4 regions of the Paenarthrobacter aromaticivorans genome follow, and region 4 is predicted to be linked to each of the others. Evidence: riboswitches for the same ligand, from Rfam matches in the RefSeq annotation. Region 4 holds a riboswitch; each other region holds the start of a gene.
The links. Region 4 has a riboswitch for cyclic di-AMP ahead of KSW38_RS16660 (M23 family metallopeptidase). Riboswitches for the same ligand answer to the same signal wherever they lie in the genome.

Region 1 (4,353 bases), on a different contig from region 4:
ACCTCGCCCTGCGGTATCTGGGGCTGGGAGCATGCGTTCCCGTGGACACGGACCATCAAGGCAGGATCCTGCCGGACGCCCTCGCGGATGCCATGGATGAACAACCTGGACCTTCCCTCGTGTGCCTGCAGGCGGGCAATCTGCATTCCGGAGCGTTCGATCCGATGTCCGAAGCCATTGCGGTAGCCCACGACCGCGAGGCTTGGGTGCATGTGGATGGCGCATTTGGGTTGTGGGCGGCGGTCAGCCCACATCTACGCGGGCGGCTGGCTGGAGTAGAGGAGGCCGATTCGTGGGCCACCGACGCCCACAAAACATTGAACGTCCCGTACGACTGTGGCCTGGCCATCGTCTCCCGCCCCGAAGCCCTGAGACGCGCCTTCAGCATCCATACGAGCTACCTCATTGCAACCGAGACCGGACTGGGTGATCCGTTCGACAAAGTTCCGGAACTGTCCCGTAGGGCCCGGGGCATCCCCGTATGGGCTGCCCTGCGACAGCTGGGCAGGTCCGGAGTCATTGCCATGGTGGACAGGCTTGCCGCAAACGCCCGCGCGTTGGCGGAGGGCCTCGCCGGTATCCCGGGCGTGGAAATTCTGAACGACGTCGTTTTCACGCAGGTGTCGGTCGCCTTCGGCAGCGATGACCGCACTCACCGCGTCACCCAGAGACTCATGGCCGAAGGCATTGTGTGGATGTCAGGTTCCTCATGGCGCGGACGCGAAATCCTCCGGATTTCGGTGAGTAACTGGTCCACGGACGCAGGTGACGTCGCTGCCTCGATCGCAGCCGTTCGAGGTGCGGCAGAGGCCGAACCGGAAGCATAGCGACGTCCTGTTACAAGGCCGAGCGCGCCTTTTCCAGGTAAGCCATCAGCCCGGCCAACTGCTCAGCGCTCCACGGCAGTCCCGCGCTGATGGCCTGGCTGTTTTCCTGCCAGGCTGCACGCGCTGCAGCTTTGGTGTCCTCACTCGAGTGGAACATGGAACCGATACCGTCCCATGAGCGCACCCATTCCTGGACGGAGGGATCCGTGACGGGCCTCTCGGCTTGGACGTGCGCCAGTCCTTCTTCCACCAAGGCAGCCCACTGCTGCTTGGCGGCTTCGACTTTTTCTGCGCCGAGTTCTTCCCGCTTGTCCGCGAGTTGCTGGCGTTGTTCGGCTGTGAAGTTGTTTTCGAGCACGGTGATCATCTCCAACGTTGACATGAATTGTTCAGGGGTGGGCATGGCGTGTCCGTCCATGCGTGACAAGAGCTCGCCCAAACGGTTTTGGAGCGCTTGGAGCTGCTGGGCGTGCTCCTGCACATGGACCAACTGCTGCTGGAGGAGGCCCCGAAGGGACTCCGGATCATCCTCGGGCGTTTGCAGCGCCTTGCCGATGGCCGCGAGCGGAAGCCCCAGCATCTGAAGGGATCTGATCCGGTATAGCCGGCGCAGGTCGCCCTCCGAATACCGGCGATGACCGGACGGTGTCCTTTGGCTTGCGGACAGCAGCCCGATCTCGTCGTAATGGTGGAGCGTCCGCACGCTGACGCCACATGCTGTGGCGAGCTCACCGATGCTCCACGGTCCGGATCCCCTTGTTCCCGTCATGAGCACAACGCTAAGTCCTGACGTAACGTCAGGTGCAAGCCGGCGTCGTCCGATTTCTTAAACCTGGGAAGGCAGGTTAAACGCGAAAACCGCCCCGGTCCCGCCGTTGGCTGCAGTAATCCCTGCTGCGAACGGCGGAAAACGGGGCGGCAATCGTGCCCTGAACGTTTGAGCCCGCTGGGGTGGGCTCAAACGTGCTTATTGAGTTGGCTTAGTACCAGTTGTTGGCCAAGTGGAAGGCGAGGGCGGCGGAGGGGGAGCCGTAGCGTTCCTTGATGTAGTTCAGGCCCCACTTGATCTGGGTCTGGTAGTTGGTCAGCCAGTCATCGCCTGCAGTTGCCATCTTGGAGGCCGGCAATGACTGCACGATTCCGTAGGCGCCACTGGATGTGTTGGTCGCGGTGGTCCGCCAGTTGGATTCCTTCTCCCACAGTGTGTTCAGGGCAGTCATTTCACCCGGACCCCAACCGTAGTTTGCGAGGATGCTGGCGGCGTATGCCTTGGCAGCAGCGGGATCGTCCACGGCTTTGGGAGCCGCAGCAGCGGCCGCGGCTGCAGCAGCGGCGGCATCCGCAGCCTGCTTGGCGGCTGCATCAGCGGCAGCCTTCTCGGCGGCAGCTGCCTGGTCGGCAGCGGCTTTCTCGGCCGCAGCCTTCTCCGCGGCAGCCTTCTCGGCAGCGGCCTGTGCCGCAGCCGCCTGGTCTGCAGCAGCCCTGTCTGCAGCGCCCTTCTTGGCAGCAGCATCCAAGGACGCAGAGATTTCCGCTGATTTGTTGCTGACCTGGGCGGTAGCCTGCGTCTCGGACGCCTGGCTCGTTTCGGGGAGATTGAATGCGGCGTTTGCTGCCTGGCCGAGCGATGCAACGCCCAATGCTGCGGCAACGACTCCTGCAACAACTGACATTCGTTGCCCGGTCTTGCCGCGCCGTGCAGCGTTCTTCAGAACGGCTTGCGACTTCGTCAGGGGAGCAGTGTGTTCGTCACGGTGACGCGCGGAAGGGCGCGTCTGATCGTTGAATTCAGACATGTGTGATTACCTCTCAGCGCCTGCGGAGTTAGCTGTCGGGTTCGGATGAGGTCATCCGGCCGCGCGCGTAGCTGCGGCTTCACCCCAAGGGCAAGGAAAGTACTGTGCCCGGAGACTCTGGGTCCCCCGTCTCTGCCTCGAATGAGAACGGAACTCCGGGAAGTGGCAGAGCTCGGCGCATCCCGGGTGCGGGCCAGTTAGGGGCGACCCACCCTTTCGAAGGTACAGGAGGTTTCGGCTTAAGTCACATTTGGGTAACAGAGATCACGTTCACGGCGCGTCATGTTGCCCGATTCGTTATATGCGGTCGTTCAAAGCCGTAGGAAAGCGAAGAGCGAATTCGGTGTGTCCCGGCCGGGACGTCACTTCCACACTTCCCCCATGCGCCTGGACGATGGATTCGACGATTGACAGGCCCAATCCGGAGGTTCCTTCCGACCCCGATCTCGCCGCGTCAGCCCGGGCAAACCGCGAGAAGATACGGCTCTGGAACCCAGCGGGAATACCAGGCCCGTTGTCGGTGACTGTGACCACCGCACTACCGTCCGCGGAGAGCATGACGCCTGTGACCACCGTGGTACCTGGATCGGTGTGCTTGCGGGCGTTGGACAGCAGATTGGCCAGCACCTGATGCAGCTGGGTCGCGTCCCCGCGCACTGTAATGGGCTCGTCAGGGAGCTGGAGCTTCCATATGTGGTCCGGTGCCATCACCTTTTCGTCGCTGACGGTCTCGATCACCAGCTGCGTCAGGTCCACATCGGTGACTTTCAACGCCTGGCCTTCGTCCAGACGCGCCAACAGCAACAGGTCCTCCACAAGCGTGGTCATCCGTTCCGACTGACTCTGGACCCGTGCCAGCGATTTCCTGCCGTCCTCCGTGAAGTTCTCCGTCATACGAAGGAGTTCGGTGTACCCACGAATGGCGGTCAGCGGCGTCCGAAGTTCGTGGGAGGCATCGGCAACGAACTGCCGGACCTTGGTTTCGCTCTCCTGACGGGCTTCCAGGGCCCTGGAAACGTTGTTGAGCATTTGGTTCAAGGCGTGGCCAACGCTGCCAACTTCTGTTCCTGGATGGGAGGCCGACGGCGGTACGCGCACCGCGAGTGCCACTTCACCGGCGTCGAGGGGAAGGCGCGATACCTTGGTTGCAACCTCCGAGAGTTGCTCCAGTGGCCGCATGGTCCTGCGAATGATGACAGTGCCCGCGAGGCCGATCAGAACCAGGCCGCCAAGGGAAACAAACACCATGGTCCATACGAGCGAGGCCTCGGCGTTTTGCTTGTCAGCCAACGGTAGGCCCGTCACAATAATGTCGCCGTAGGGGGTCTCAACTGCCACCAGCCGGTAGTCGCCGTTGGACAATGAACGGTCAACGGGCCCCTTGTCGCGGGGGAGCGAGAGCAGGACCTGCTTGTCTTCTGCCGAGAGTGCCACGCGGCGACCGTTTGCGTTGAGGAAGCCCGAGTTGATGACCGCGGAACCATCGATCCGCGCGTTGAGCGTCCCGGCACCTTGGCCACGGGCCTCCAGTGGATCTGGCCGACCGCTTGAGGGAAAGCTCGACGGCGGCCTGCCGAATTCATTCGCGCGGCTTGAGGCCTGCTCCAACTGCTTGTCCAGTTGTTTGTTGAAGTACATGTCCATGGAGGCGTAACTAACCACTCCCACTGCGCTGCAAATAGCCACCAGCAAGGCCATCGCCACCAGGACCAACCTCGTGCGCAAATGCC
Region 2 (4,353 bases), on a different contig from region 4:
CCGCTATCCCGTCGTTGCTCAACAACGGGATAGCGGCTCAACAACGTGATAACCGGCAACTGACGGACGCCCCGGGCTATGGCAGCCTCAGAATCTCCCCGAGGTCATAGTCAGCAGGCTCCTCCAGTTGGGAGTAGGTGCAGCTCTCCGGAGTCCGGTCCGGACGCCATCGACGAAATTGGGTGGTGTGCCGGAACCGGTCGCCTTCCATGTAGTCATAGGCAACCTCGATAACCAGCTCGGGCCGGAGGGGAACAAAGGAGAAGTCCTTGCCGGCGCTCCACCGGCTCTGCGCGCCCGGCATTCGGGAACCCGTAGCTGCGGCGTCTCCTTGATCGGCCCACTGACCCCAAGGATGTTCGCTGAACTCCGTCTGGTATGGCTCAAGTTCCGCCACCAGGCTTTCGCGCTTGGCCATGGGGAACGAAGCCACCACCCCCACGTGCTGCAGCTGACCGGCGTCGTTATACAGCCCAAGCAGCATGGATCCGACAACCTTTCCCGTTTTGTGCCAGCGGAATCCAGCCACCACGCAGTCCGCGGTCCGTTCATGCTTGGTTTTGAACATGACGCGCTTATTCGGCTGGTACGTCCCCCCGAGCGGCTTGGAAAGTATGCCGTCCAGCCCAGCACCTTCCAGCTGCACGAACCACTCCTGGGCTTGGTCGAGTTCCGTCACCGCCGGCGTAACGTACACGGGCGCCTCAGCCTTGGCCAGTGCCTGCTCCAAGGCAGCTCGACGCTCGGAAAACGGCTTGTCCATGAGGTTCTCGTCTCCCAGCGCGAGGATGTCGAATCCGATGAAGGAGGACGGGGTGCTCCCGGCAAGCATCCGTACACGGCTATCTGCGGGGTGGATTCGCTGCTGAAGGCCTTCGAAGTCGAGCCTGTTCCCAGCTATGAGGACGATCTCGCCGTCGATCACGCATTTGTCCGGAAGATTCTTCTGAAGGGCTTCCACCAGCTCAGGGAAATACCGTGTCATGGGACGTTCGTTGCGGCTGCCCAGGATGATCTCATCCCCGTCCTTGAAAACGATGGTCCTGAACCCGTCCCATTTGGGCTCAAAATGGCCCACATCAGGGATCGAAGGAACGGACTTGGCAAGCATGGGCGAAATGGGCGGCATCACTGGGAGGTCCATACGACTATGTTCTACCTGCCGCTCGCGGCTGAAGCTAGTCTTGGGCCATGGATATCTTGGCCGTTCTAGTGGCAGTGCTGGCAGCACCTGCCCTCGTTGCGGCCCTATGGTTCTGGGTCTCGCGCCAGAACAGCCAGGGGAAAGTCCGGCGCGGCGCCACGGGTGGGATGCTGGGAGTGGCGGACGAAATCTTCCGACCCGAAACCCATTACGCACACCAAGTCCAAAGGATCGAGCACGAGCTGCCAGCCCCGGCTCCGGCACCGGAGCCTAAGTCCTAAGGGACCTTCGCGCTGGAAGGCGTCCCGCCCGTTACATTAATGTGACTTTAGTATGGCGCTCATGTACGGTCTAAGAGCGACCCGTATCTCCGCTGGGCCGCTTCCGGGTTGACGCCGAGCTCTGCCGCAAACCGGGATCCGCCAGACTCGCGGCAGAGACGGGGGACCCAGAGTTCCCGGGCCTGATTTTCCATAGGCCCTTGGGGTGAAGCCGCCATGTGCGGCCGGACGGCCTCGTCCGAACCCGACAGCTAACCTCGCAGGCGTTGAGAGGCAACCACCATGTCCCCAACCATGGATCAGCCGCGCCGCGCCCAAATAGCGCGCGAGCGCACCCAGCCAACCGGACGCCGTCGGGCCCAACCCAGCGGATCCTCCACCAGCGCGCCAGCAGAAGGTTTAGAAGGCACGACGCCGGAACCCGCCACTGCTTCCACTCCCACCCCTGTGGCACCCACCACGCGCGCGGCCGCTCGCGCGGCAGAGCGTGCACGGGCAGCCCAGGCAGTTATTTCAGCTGAGACAGCTCCCGCTGAAACTGCTCCAACAGAAACAGCACCGGTGGACTCTGCTCCGGCGGATTCTGCTCCGGCGGGTTCTGCTCCCCTGGAGCAGGCAACTGCTGCGATTCCAACTGTTCAGGCGCCCGAACCGGTCGCGTCCGAACCGCCTGCGAATCCCGAGCCGGCCACCGCTGCCATCCCGATCGTTCAAGCGCCCATCCCTGCCGCTGCGCCCACCGCCGCCGCGCACGAACCCGAACCAGCCACCGCTGCGATCCCGGTCGTTCAGGCAACGAGCCCTGCCCAGCTCGCCGCGGCCGCGACCGCCGCTGCTGGTCTCGCAAGCCGGAAAGCCCTTCGCGCCCAGGAAACCGAGAGCAGTAATGCCCGTAAGGCGGCACCCGCTGCCGAAACCCTGGCAAGCGCCCCTACCTTCGGAGCTTCATCCGTGGGCGGGTCATCACGGGGTGGGTCATCTCGGGGTGGGTCGTCCTTCAGCCACGAACCACACGCCGTGCTCACCAAGGCGGCCTCGGTTAAAACAATGGGCCAGCGCATGGCAGTTGTAGCTGGAGCCTTGGGCTTGGTGTTGACTGTTGGCACCATGAGCCAGGCCTTCGAGCTTCCCTTCTTCGGGCAGGAAACGCCGACGAAGGAAGCCAGTGACGCAAAGACGGGTGGCGACAGCAGGCAGTCAACTTCGGCCGCCCCTGCACCCACCTCGTCCACCTCCACCGCCACCGCTTCGTCGGCCACCAGCGAGGCCGGACTGCCGGCAACTGTTGCAACGCAGTCGTCAGAAGAGGCACCCGCTCAGTCGCCGTCGTCCCTTCCGACTCCGCAGGTTTCACTTGCGGATCCTGTTTGGGTTCCTTCGGCAGTCCCGTCAGCTGTTGTTCCTGTGCCGGGCGTGACCACTCCTGTCCCAACCCAGCCGGCCCCGAGCCCGGTCCCGTCGGACACGGTTACCACCCCACCGGCCACGACCACCCCGACTCCAACGGGGACTCCGGCGCCCACTCCAACACAGACTCCGGCGCCAAAGCCGACCGGCAGCCCCAGCACCACCACACCGTCCACTGATTCACCCTTGGATCTGGACTCCGTACTTGACGGCGCCACAGGGATCTTGAAATGAGCACGCGGCTTCCCAGGACCAGCGCGCACGTCGGATGGCACGGCCGGTACTGCAGCAGCAGCCGCACTGCCACGTTCCGCAGTCGGATGGGCCGCTGGAGCTGCCAGCGGTTGCGCCGAGCCTAAGGACTCACGGCACCAGGAATCATCGCAATAGGAATAGCAGCAACAAGATGGGGCAGGCACCTACCAGGGTGTCTGCCCCTTGTGCTCCCTTCCGCACCTGATCCGGGGCCTAGATCCGGGGCCGCGAGGCCCACCTCTGGGCCTTCAGTGCGGCGTGCAACTCGAGCCTGATCCCACCGCTCAACGGATCAGCTCCGATGAGCTGGCGGATGCGGCCGAGGCGGTTGTAGATGCTGCTCCTGTGCAGATGAAGTTTCGCGGCAACGTCCTGCACTGAGCTGTCGTTGTCATAGAGCAGTTCCAACACGGGCAGGAGTTCGCCGTTCTTATCCTGGTCCTCCAAAGTCCTGAAATGAACGGAGCCCGTATCATCCCAGCCGCCCGGCGCCTGAAGACGATCGAAGAGTTGATAAACGCCCACCGCCCGGCTCTCCACCAGTTCCCCGAGGGGCGGATCCACGGCTGCGGCCTGCGCTGCCACCTTCGATTGCCTGTAGGCGCCTGCCAATTGCCGGATAACCTGGAACGGCTCACTGATGCCCAGGATCACCCGGTCCACTTTGCGGCCCGCCCGCTTTGCGAGCTCCAATTGATAGTGCACCAGGACCTGGGCGTGATCCGCCCTGCCACCGGATTCGCGGAACAGGACAACGGAATGCGTCTCCGTCCCGGCGCTGAACAGCGCGGCGTTGACACCAATGGTGGACTGCAGCGCTGCTGTTCGGTGCGTTAGCGTGGCGGCGATGGGGTCGACGTCGGTTCCGCCGCCGTCCGCGTCCAGGATGGTCACCAGTTGCCACGGACCGCGGCCTTGGATCTCCTTCCAACCGGCCACCGCTGCCACTGCGTTCGACTCGCCGGTGCAGGCCGCCAGAAACTCCTGCTCCCGCCTCCTGCGAAACTCTGACTCGGCCGTATTGGAATCGAGCAGCAAACCAGCCAACAGATCCAGTTCGTCACGCACGCCGGGCAATTCGGCGAGTATCGCCGTCGCGGTTTGCTCCTCAAGGTCCTGCTGCACCCATAAGTAGCCCACCCGAAAACCGCGCACCAACAGTGGGACGCAAACGCGCCCGAGCATGCCCAGCTCGTCGTTCGCCGGAACAACAACCGGGCGCACCGCCGTCGCGATGCCGTGGGAGAGCTGCCAAGCACTGACATC
Region 3 (4,353 bases), on a different contig from region 4:
GCTGGGACCAATATGAAGCGTGAATTCAAGGATGGCGGCCAGGGCCGTGGACACCACGATGCCGATCAGGATTGCCCCGCGGACCTTTCGCACCACCAACGCGATGGTCAGGACCAGGCCGACGGCGAACACCAACGTTGGCCAGCCCATCAGCTTGCCATCCACGCCAAGGCCGAGCGGGACCGTGGTGCCGGCGGCATCCGGGATGCGTCGGACGAAACCAGCGTTGACCAGCCCGATCAAGGCGATGAAGAGGCCAATCCCTACTACGATCGCCGTCTTGAGCGCTTCCGGGACGGCCCTGAAAACGGCCGTGCGGAATCCAGTCAGTACCAGGATGAGCATGGTGAGACCCGAAAGCACCACCAGCCCCATCATGTCCGGCCATGTCAGCCCCGGGTGGGAGGCAACCGTCACGGCGACGAATGCGTTCACTCCCAGGCCAGTTGCCACGGCGAAGGGGTGCTTGGCCCAGGCGCCCATGAGGATGGTGAGGATGCCCGCTACGAAGGCAGTGGTTGCCGCTACGGCCGTGAAGCCGAGTGATGCTCCGCTCGAGTCTGCCCCGGAGAGGATCAGCGGGTTCAGCACCACGATGTAGCTCATGGCGAAGAAGGTTGCGAAGCCGCCGCGAATTTCCCGCGAGTATGTGGACCCGCGCTCGGAGATCTTGAAGTAGCGGTCGATTGCAGAACCTTGTTTAAGCATGAAGGTCTCCGGGGATCGGGGGAGTTTGCTCTCAAATCCTATGCCCGCCAATGTGGGCTGCTGGAACGATTCGCCTAGTCTGTAAGGAAGCCAACACTAGGAGAAACCGCCCCATGCGTACCATCCGCCCGCTTCTGGCCGCCGTCGTAGCCGCTATCGCTTTCGCTTCCGCGTTGCTGTTTGGTGCAGCTCCGGCCTCCGCGCACGACGTCGCCGAATCAACAACTCCGGCCAACGGTGCCCGGGTGGCTGAAGTGCCGGCGTCGGTATCCATCACGTTCAACAACCGGCCACTTGCCATCGGTTCGGGCGTGACTGTCACCGCTGGGGGCGAAAACTGGGCAGATGGCGCAGTGGAAATCATCGACAACATGGCTGTTCAGAAGCTGCGTCCGGGCGCTCCTGCCGGCGAATACACGGTGGTGTGGCGCGCGGTCAGTTCAGACTCCCACCCAATCGAGGGAACCTTCAAGTTCACAGCTTCCGGGACAGGCACGACGACGGCGGGCGGCTCAGCAGGTGCCTCCCCTTCGGCTTCGGCGGTTGTTCCGACGGCGGGCACAGCCGCTCCCGGTACGGAAAATACTGAGCCGGCTCCGGCAGCTTCCCAACCATTCCCCTGGAGCATCGTTGGCCTCGCTGTGGTGGCGATCGCTCTTGTGATCTTCCTCGCCGTTACCGCGCGGAAGAAGCTCGCGGCTCCGAGCGAGCCGGATGGCGAAAATTCCCCGGAATAGCAGGGTTTTCTACATACTTGCGAAGATCTCGAAACGGTCACCGCGACACGCCAAAAACGAACCGCTCGTTACGTAAATGTGACTTTGGGGTGATCTTCCCGTACGGTTGTACTTGTGCCTGTTCCACGTAACGGGCATTTCCGGCCTGATTGCCTAGCTCTGCCGCAGTCCGGAATCCGTTCGCAGACAAACCTACGGCAGAGACGGGGAACCCATTTTGGCCCGCTTTCAGAGCGCGCCTTGGGGTGAAGTCACGAAGCTTCCGCTGAACAGCGGGGGATAGTGGCCGGGTGACTCCCATCCGAATCCGACAGCTAACCTCGCAGGCATCGGGAGAGGCTCTTTCATGTCTTCACGCATTCTTCGCGGCCGTCGTAAGGCGGACAGCGTACGTCCTAATCCGTTCATCTCCATCTCCAAGGCAGTTGCCAGCAACGCATCTGGCGCAGGTCGCCAGGCCGCTGTCATCGCAGCAGCTTCAGGCCTCGTCCTGACGGGCTCCATTGCTGCCCACGCAGCAGAGACCCCTGTCCAGCGCGACTCCAGCCCCGCTACTGTCGCCGAGACCGTAACTGAGGGTCCCACCAAGGTTGTTACGGCCGCATCCACGGCCACGATTAACTTCGAGCGCCCCGCGGTTGCTTCCGTGGCGGCTCCCGTCATTGAAAAGCCGGCTCCCGTTGCTCCGGCTCCGGTTGCCAAGAAGGCCGCGGCAACGACCACCGTCCAGGCATCTGCAACCACTACGGCTACCGCTCCTGTTGCGGCTGCTCCCGCTGCAGCTCCGGCTGTTGGTGGCGTCAACGCTGCCATGGTCGCCTCGGCTTACGCCCAGATCGGCATCATGCAGGATTGCACCGCCATGGTGGAAAGGGCCCTCGGCTCTGCAGGCATCCCGGTTGGGGACCTCGCACCCATGCAGTTCCTGAACTACGGCAAGGTTGTCAGCGACCCCCAGCCCGGTGACATGATCGTCCAGTCCGGCCACGTAGCCATCTACATCGGCAACGGCCAGGCTATCAGCGGAGGCATCAACGGCAACCAGACGGGCATCCACCCGATCAGCTGGCTCACCGCAACCGGCCCCATCACGTACGTACGCGCTGGCGCCTAAGCTTCACGCTCCAACTCAAAGGCCGGTGCCTTCGAGGACTCACGTCTTCGAAGGTACCGGCCTTCTGAGTTAATTTTTGTTCGTTTCAGGAACAGGCTTCGGTTGGCTCGACCATTTCCACGTTCCGGTTCCGGGCCAGAATTCCAGGCCAAGGGTTCTAGTCCTAGGTTCTAGTCCTAGGGGTTCTAGGCAAGGGCGATGCCTGGCCCGGCTGGGAGGGCCACCTTGGATGAGATCGCTTGCCCCACTGCCTTGGCTTGCCGCAGTACTTCCTTGGGCGTGGGCGTAATAAGTTCCCCTACGCCCACCAAGTGCATCCCGACGGCACGCATGGCTGCCGCGAAGTTCTGGCCTATGGCGATTCCCAGGTCGGCAAGCATTCGGCGTAGCTGGCTCTGCGCGCAGCGCGTCACCACGATGTGGTCGGCCAGGAGAACTCCGCTGGCTGTATGCACGGCCCACTGCCGCGGGGTGGACTCAAGGGGGCCATAGACGCTCAGCCCAGCCCTCAGGCTGGCCGTGTTCAGACTTGCGACGGGCCCGTATCCCAGCTGCGAGGACGAGTCTCCACCGAGGAAGTCAAGACGAACAGCGCGTGTGGTGGTGCGGACATCCAAGTGATGGCTGGCGGCGTAGTTGCGCAAATGGCGCAGGATTTCGTTGCGTTCCTGCATTGCCGCGGGGTCAGCTACGTCGCAGCGCTGGATCATTCCTGTGTGCACCGCCGGTCCGGTGGCCGATAAAGTACCAAAGCCATCCAGCACGATGGAACCTACGCCATAGCGGCTGAGTTCGCTGGCAACAGCCAAGCCGGAGAGACCGGTGCCGATCACCACGGTAGTAGTCCGTTCCGTGACGGAATCAGGAGTGAGTGACACTGCTTGGGTTCCTCCTTGACGTGTGTGCCTTTCGGCAGCGCGTGGGATCGCGTCCGAGTTCCCCAAGCGGCCGCAAATAAATGGCCGGGTTGTGTCCTGGGACACTTTTGCCGGCCATTCGGTGACTCGAACACTACCGAACTTTTTCTGCCATGGATAGCCTCCGCGACAGCGTGTTTTGGATGTTCATCCGCAGCGCAACCTGAAGGACGGAGAGCGTGCCAAAAACCGAGCCCGGACCGTTATCCACATACCCGATAGTCGCCTTGATTCGGCATTGCCAACCGAGAATAGTGGGCATTGGAAGGAGAACCCCACGGGTTCTTCGCCCTGGCTATTTGGTTGCACCAGCAAGGGAACACCGGTACGGAGAACCTCTGGCAGAATGGCCGGAACATCAAGCAGTAGGTGGAGAGGCGGGCCCCATGGACCAGCACGGCAGACACGTTGAAGAACCGCGGGACGGCGAGGACCAGGCTGTGGCGCCTGGCGGAATCGTCGTCGGAGTGGATGGTTCCGAGCACGGTCAATGCGCCCTTGTATGGGCTGCGCGTGAGGCGGACCGGCGCCAACTTCCCCTGCATATAGTCACGGCTTATTCGGTGCCGATCTTCGCAGCCTCCGGCCTCGACGGCGGATACGCCACTGTGGACGATTCCGTGATCCGCGAGGGCGCGGAAGCAATCGTCAAGCAGGCCATGGATAAAGTCTCCAGTTACAACATCGACGTCGACGCTTCAGTGGAGAATGGTGATGCCGCGGGTGTCCTCCTTGACCTCTCCGCGGACGCTGCCCTTCTGGTGTTCGGCAGCCGTGGCCGTGGTGGCTTTGTCGGGCGTCTCCTGGGCTCGGTCAGCAGCGCCTTGCCGGCTCACGCAAAATGCCCCACCGTAACGGTCCCGCTGTATTGCGCAGA
Region 4 (4,353 bases):
GTGCCGGGCTCGGACTTGATGATGGAGGATGCGTCCAGGAAGGGGGCTTTGTTGGTGGCCGCGGCAAACTTGGAACCGAACTCACCGAAGGACAGGTGCTGGGCCTTTTTCTCAACCAGCCCAAAAGCCGCTACATCCCAGAAAGCAGTGGAACCGCCGACGCCGAGGACAACCTCGTAGCCCTCAGGTGCACGGAAGAACTGGCTGAGCCCTTCGCGGACCGAACCCACCAGGTTTTTGACCGGCGCCTGACGGTGGGACGTGCCAAGAATGGTGGTCGATGCGGCAGACAGGGCCTGGACCTGTTCCGGGCGGACCTTGGACGGTCCCGCGCCGAAGCGTCCGTCCTTGGGCAGCAGGTCGGCGGGAATAGTGATGCTGTTGTCGCTCACGTGTGGCTCCAATGGGTATCGGTTAGAGAGGGGGAGGTGGGCAGGTGGCATCGGCTGCCCCTTCGACTCCCTCATTCTGCCTGACCGGACCCACCGTCAGGAATCTGCGGTTGTCATAGTCCGCCACGTGGAATGCCGGAGCACCACAGGCATTGCGGCCAAGGGAAAAATTATCCAGAGTAATTCCAAATAAGCTAGGCTGGGGTTACGTTCCTGAGGTGTCGGTTGGACACCGTCCACCTTGGCTGGGACGCGGTACGGTGGAGATTACGCAAGAAATGCGTTCGAGGAGAGCTGAGCTGGATGACGGATCTGATCGATACCACTGAGATGTATCTTCGGACCATTTTGGAGCTTGAAGAAGAGAACATCGTGGCTCTTCGAGCACGCATTGCGGAGCGTCTGCGGCACTCGGGTCCCACGGTTTCCCAGACCATTGGACGCATGGAGCGCGATGGCCTGGTGATTGTGTCCAACGACCGCCATCTGGAGCTGACCGAAGTTGGGCGCAAGCGGGCAACCGAAGTCATGCGGAAGCACCGCCTTGCCGAGAGGCTCCTGGCGGACGTCATTGGTCTGGACTGGGCGTACGTTCATGACGAAGCATGTCGCTGGGAGCACGTCATGAGTGAACGGGTGGAGCGGCGGCTCTATGAATTGTTGGAACACCCCACCGAGTCACCGTATGGCAACCCCATCCCGGGTTTGGAAGCCCTTGGCGGTCTCGCCAACCAGCCCCTTGCCCGCCTGGACGTGAACCTGCTGCATGCGATGGACGGGTACGCTGCCGATTCCCGTGTAGTGGTCAGCCGGCTTGCTGAACCCATCCAGGTTGAGCCCGAGCTCCTCACCCAGCTCGATGAAGGCGGAATTCGTCCCGGCGCGAGTGTCTCCTTGGAGCGGGTGGGGGAGTACATCTCCGTCCGCGTTCCTGGCATTGAAGGAGCACTGGAGCTGCCTCCCGAGGTAGCTGCGCACGTCTTCGTGGCCGTCAACTGACTCTGACTTTCCCGGACCGCGGGGGTGTCAAACCTCACTTTGGGATGGCTGGCACGCGCGTGACCTGCGGATTTCCGCGACTGATGATATGGGGACACCCACAACACGGTCGTTTGGAAAGATAACGAATTTATTACTGCGGGCTTTAATCGCCTATAGTTATCTACTAGCGCCGATACCAAAGCGTTACCTGATCTGGAGCCGAGCTCTGCCAGCAGATCAGGTGTGTCATCAACTACTGGCAGAGGCGGGGGAACCACAAGCGGCTGCCTAAAGAAGCAGCCTTGGGGTGAAGTCCGCAGCAGAAGTGCCTACTAACGCAAGTCCTTCCGGGGACACCTGTGTGCCGTTTGCGCTTCGTGCGGACCGGGTCTTTGAACTCTCTGACCCGAATCCGACAGCTAACTTCGCAGGCTTTCCAGAGAGGAACAGAGTTTGACATCGCAGAACGTCAGGGGCCGCCGCCGCGCGTCCGGCCCCGCTGCTGAGCTGCGGCCAGCCCGCGCCGCAATGGAGATCCGGCCACGCGACACCCCGCGTCAGGTGCGCCGCCGTAAGAGCCCGTTGCGCCAGGTAGCCGACTTCGCCGCAGCCAGTGGTGTCGGGCAGAAGGCCGGTGTCGCGCTTGCCGCCACCGGACTTGCCCTGACTGTAGGCCTGCCTGCCACAAGCCCCGTCATGGCCACGTCCGAGTCCGGTCAGGCCGAGTCGGCCCTCTCCGTGCCCGGTGGCAGTCAGCCCGAAGTTTCTGCAGCAGCCTCTGCCAAAATCGATTTCAGTCGTGCAGCAGTCGCTACCGCCGCTGACCCGGACGGCAAGCTCAAGCAGTTGTTGAGCGCCCAGTCAGCGGGAAGCATACAGCGCGCCTCCTCACTTGGCACCTTGGGAAGTCCGCTGGACAAGCTGGTCACGGCATCGCCGTTTGGCTACCGTGTCAGCCCCCTTACCGGCGGCACCGGCGACTTCCACCGTGGCCAGGACTTCGTAGCCCAGTGCGGAACCGCTGTTCACGCCGCAGCTGCGGGCAAGGTCACGTTCGCCGGGTGGCATGAGTACGGCGGAGGCAACCGGGTCGTGATTGATCACGGCAACGGCCTTGAGACCACGTACAACCACCTGTCGTCCTTCAACGTCAAGGTGGGGCAGACTGTCAGCCGCGGCGATACCGTCGCGCTGAGCGGCACCACAGGAGCATCTACCGGCTGCCATCTCCACTTCGAGGTCCAGGTAAACGGCGAAGTCGTAGATCCCATGGGCTGGCTGTAAGCAAGTTGATGGTTGTCTATCGCATTCATGACACGCCCCGTGACCTGAATGTGACATTCACGAACATCTGTTGTACCGTCTAAAGCGCATCGGCTTTTTAGGGGGCCGATGCACTTGAGTGGATTGCCTAGCTCTGCCACCACTCAAGGTCCGTTCGCAAAAATCGTCTGGCAGGGGCGGGGGAACCAATTTTGGTCTTCGAGTCAGAAGACCTTGGGGTTAAGTCGCAAAAGCTTCCTTGAAGCGGCGCGGCCGGATGACTCCCATCCGAATCCGACAGCTCACCTCGCAGGCATTGGGAGAGGCTACCTTCGTGTCATCACGCACTACCCCTGCGCGCCATCGCGCCGAATTGGTTCGCACGAACCCGTTGAACACCCTTTCCAAGGCTGTCTCAACCAATGCAGGCACCGTAGGCCGCCAAGCTGCCGTTCTGGCCGCAGCCTCGGGGCTCGTTCTCAGCGTTGGACTCCCGGCCCAGGCCGCTGACACCGACGTCTCCAAGTCAGAATCCTCCAGCACCCAGCAGCTGGTCGCCACCGCAGTTGTTACCGCGGAGCCCACCGCAACGGTTTCCTTCGAAAGCCCCGTTGTGGCTACCAAGGAAGCTCCCAAGGTTCAGCGGGCCTCCCAGCGCACGGCAACCGAAGGCCAAGCGAACGGCACCCTCGCTTCCCTGTCCTCCAGCGCCAAGGATGCCGCTTCAAGCGCCGCGGCCTCAGGACTTGCAGCAATTGCTTACACCGGCATCGGCCACCCCTACGTTTGGGGCGGCACTTCCCCCAACGGCTGGGACTGCTCCGGATTCACCCAGTGGGTTTACGCCCAGGCCGGCATCAGCATCCCCCGCGTCAATGCCTGGACGATCATGACGCCCACCAGCACCCCTTCCCCCGGCGACCTCGTCGTGCAGAACGGTGGAGCCCACGTGGGCATCTACGTCGGTAACGGCATGATGATCAGCGCTTTGAACCCCAGCCAGGGCACGCTTCTGCACTCCGTGGCTTCCACCGGCACATCCTCGTTCTACACCCTCCGCTAGAAAATCCCATTCGGGGTAAGCCAGCATGCCCCCCAAGTGCTGGCAGCCCATTACCCGCGTGCGATCCCAGCGTGCGCGGATACGAAAAGAGAGTAATCATGACCAGTGCACACAAGGTTGCACGGCATCGAGCTGAGGCCCCCAAGACCAGCTCACTTGCCGTCATTGCCAAGGCTGTCAGCGACAACGCCGGTGGCGTTGGCCGTCAGGCAGCAGTGATCGCAGCTGCATCGGGCCTTGTCCTGACCAGCGGCGTTGCTGCAAATGCTGCCGACACCAACGTCCAGCGGGAATCTACATCTGCGTCTGCGCTTGACGTGCAGTCGGTTGCCCAGGCCACCATTGCTGCCGATTCCAGCGTTGCCATCTCCTACGAGCGCCCTGTGGTCAAGACTGTGGAAGCCCCGGCTCCCGTCGTCGAGAAGGCCGCTGCCAAGGAAGCTCCGGCAGCCGGTGGCACCGCTACTTTGGCGGTCAACTCGGATGCGTCTGCAGCCAAGGCGCCTGCTGCATCCAGCGGCCTCGGTGCGGCTATCGCTGCAGCGGCCTACGCACAGCTCGGTGTCACGCAGGACTGCACCATGCTGGTGACCAACTCGCTGGCCGCAGTCGGTATTCACTTCCACGATTGGCCGGCCGGCTACCTCTCCCTCG

Region 1: linked by a shared signal. The riboswitch ahead of KSW38_RS00510 (aggregation-promoting factor C-terminal-like domain-containing protein) and the one ahead of KSW38_RS16660 (M23 family metallopeptidase) in region 4 are both predicted to bind cyclic di-AMP.
Region 2: linked by a shared signal. The riboswitch ahead of KSW38_RS17790 (hypothetical protein) and the one ahead of KSW38_RS16660 (M23 family metallopeptidase) in region 4 are both predicted to bind cyclic di-AMP.
Region 3: linked by a shared signal. The riboswitch ahead of KSW38_RS02430 (NlpC/P60 family protein) and the one ahead of KSW38_RS16660 (M23 family metallopeptidase) in region 4 are both predicted to bind cyclic di-AMP.

The regions. Positions count from the first base shown of each region.
Region 1 is NZ_JAHOPC010000001.1:111,037-115,389, reverse strand. It holds gene KSW38_RS00520 (pyridoxal phosphate-dependent decarboxylase family protein) at 1-827, shown strand, start outside; gene KSW38_RS00515 (MerR family DNA-binding transcriptional regulator) at 838-1,596, opposite strand; gene KSW38_RS00510 (aggregation-promoting factor C-terminal-like domain-containing protein) at 1,808-2,623, opposite strand; cyclic di-AMP (ydaO/yuaA leader) riboswitch at 2,629-2,786, opposite strand; gene KSW38_RS00505 (sensor histidine kinase) at 2,921-4,353, opposite strand, start outside.
Region 2 is NZ_JAHOPC010000012.1:82,474-86,826, reverse strand. It holds gene KSW38_RS17800 (ATP-dependent DNA ligase) at 77-1,144, opposite strand; gene KSW38_RS17795 (hypothetical protein) at 1,192-1,425, shown strand; cyclic di-AMP (ydaO/yuaA leader) riboswitch at 1,555-1,705, shown strand; gene KSW38_RS17790 (hypothetical protein) at 1,708-3,066, shown strand; gene KSW38_RS17785 (PucR family transcriptional regulator) at 3,301-4,353, opposite strand, start outside.
Region 3 is NZ_JAHOPC010000001.1:505,950-510,302, reverse strand. It holds gene KSW38_RS02440 (NCS2 family permease) at 1-708, opposite strand, end outside; gene KSW38_RS02435 (copper resistance CopC family protein) at 822-1,445, shown strand; cyclic di-AMP (ydaO/yuaA leader) riboswitch at 1,620-1,788, shown strand; gene KSW38_RS02430 (NlpC/P60 family protein) at 1,792-2,559, shown strand; gene KSW38_RS02425 (NAD(P)/FAD-dependent oxidoreductase) at 2,745-3,437, opposite strand; gene KSW38_RS02420 (universal stress protein) at 3,863-4,353, shown strand, end outside.
Region 4 is NZ_JAHOPC010000011.1:30,571-34,923, forward strand. It holds gene serC (phosphoserine transaminase) at 1-392, opposite strand, end outside; gene KSW38_RS16655 (iron-dependent transcriptional repressor DtxR) at 696-1,391, shown strand; cyclic di-AMP (ydaO/yuaA leader) riboswitch at 1,591-1,820, shown strand; gene KSW38_RS16660 (M23 family metallopeptidase) at 1,827-2,657, shown strand; cyclic di-AMP (ydaO/yuaA leader) riboswitch at 2,803-2,966, shown strand; gene KSW38_RS16665 (C40 family peptidase) at 3,028-3,699, shown strand; gene KSW38_RS16670 (NlpC/P60 family protein) at 3,798-4,353, shown strand, end outside.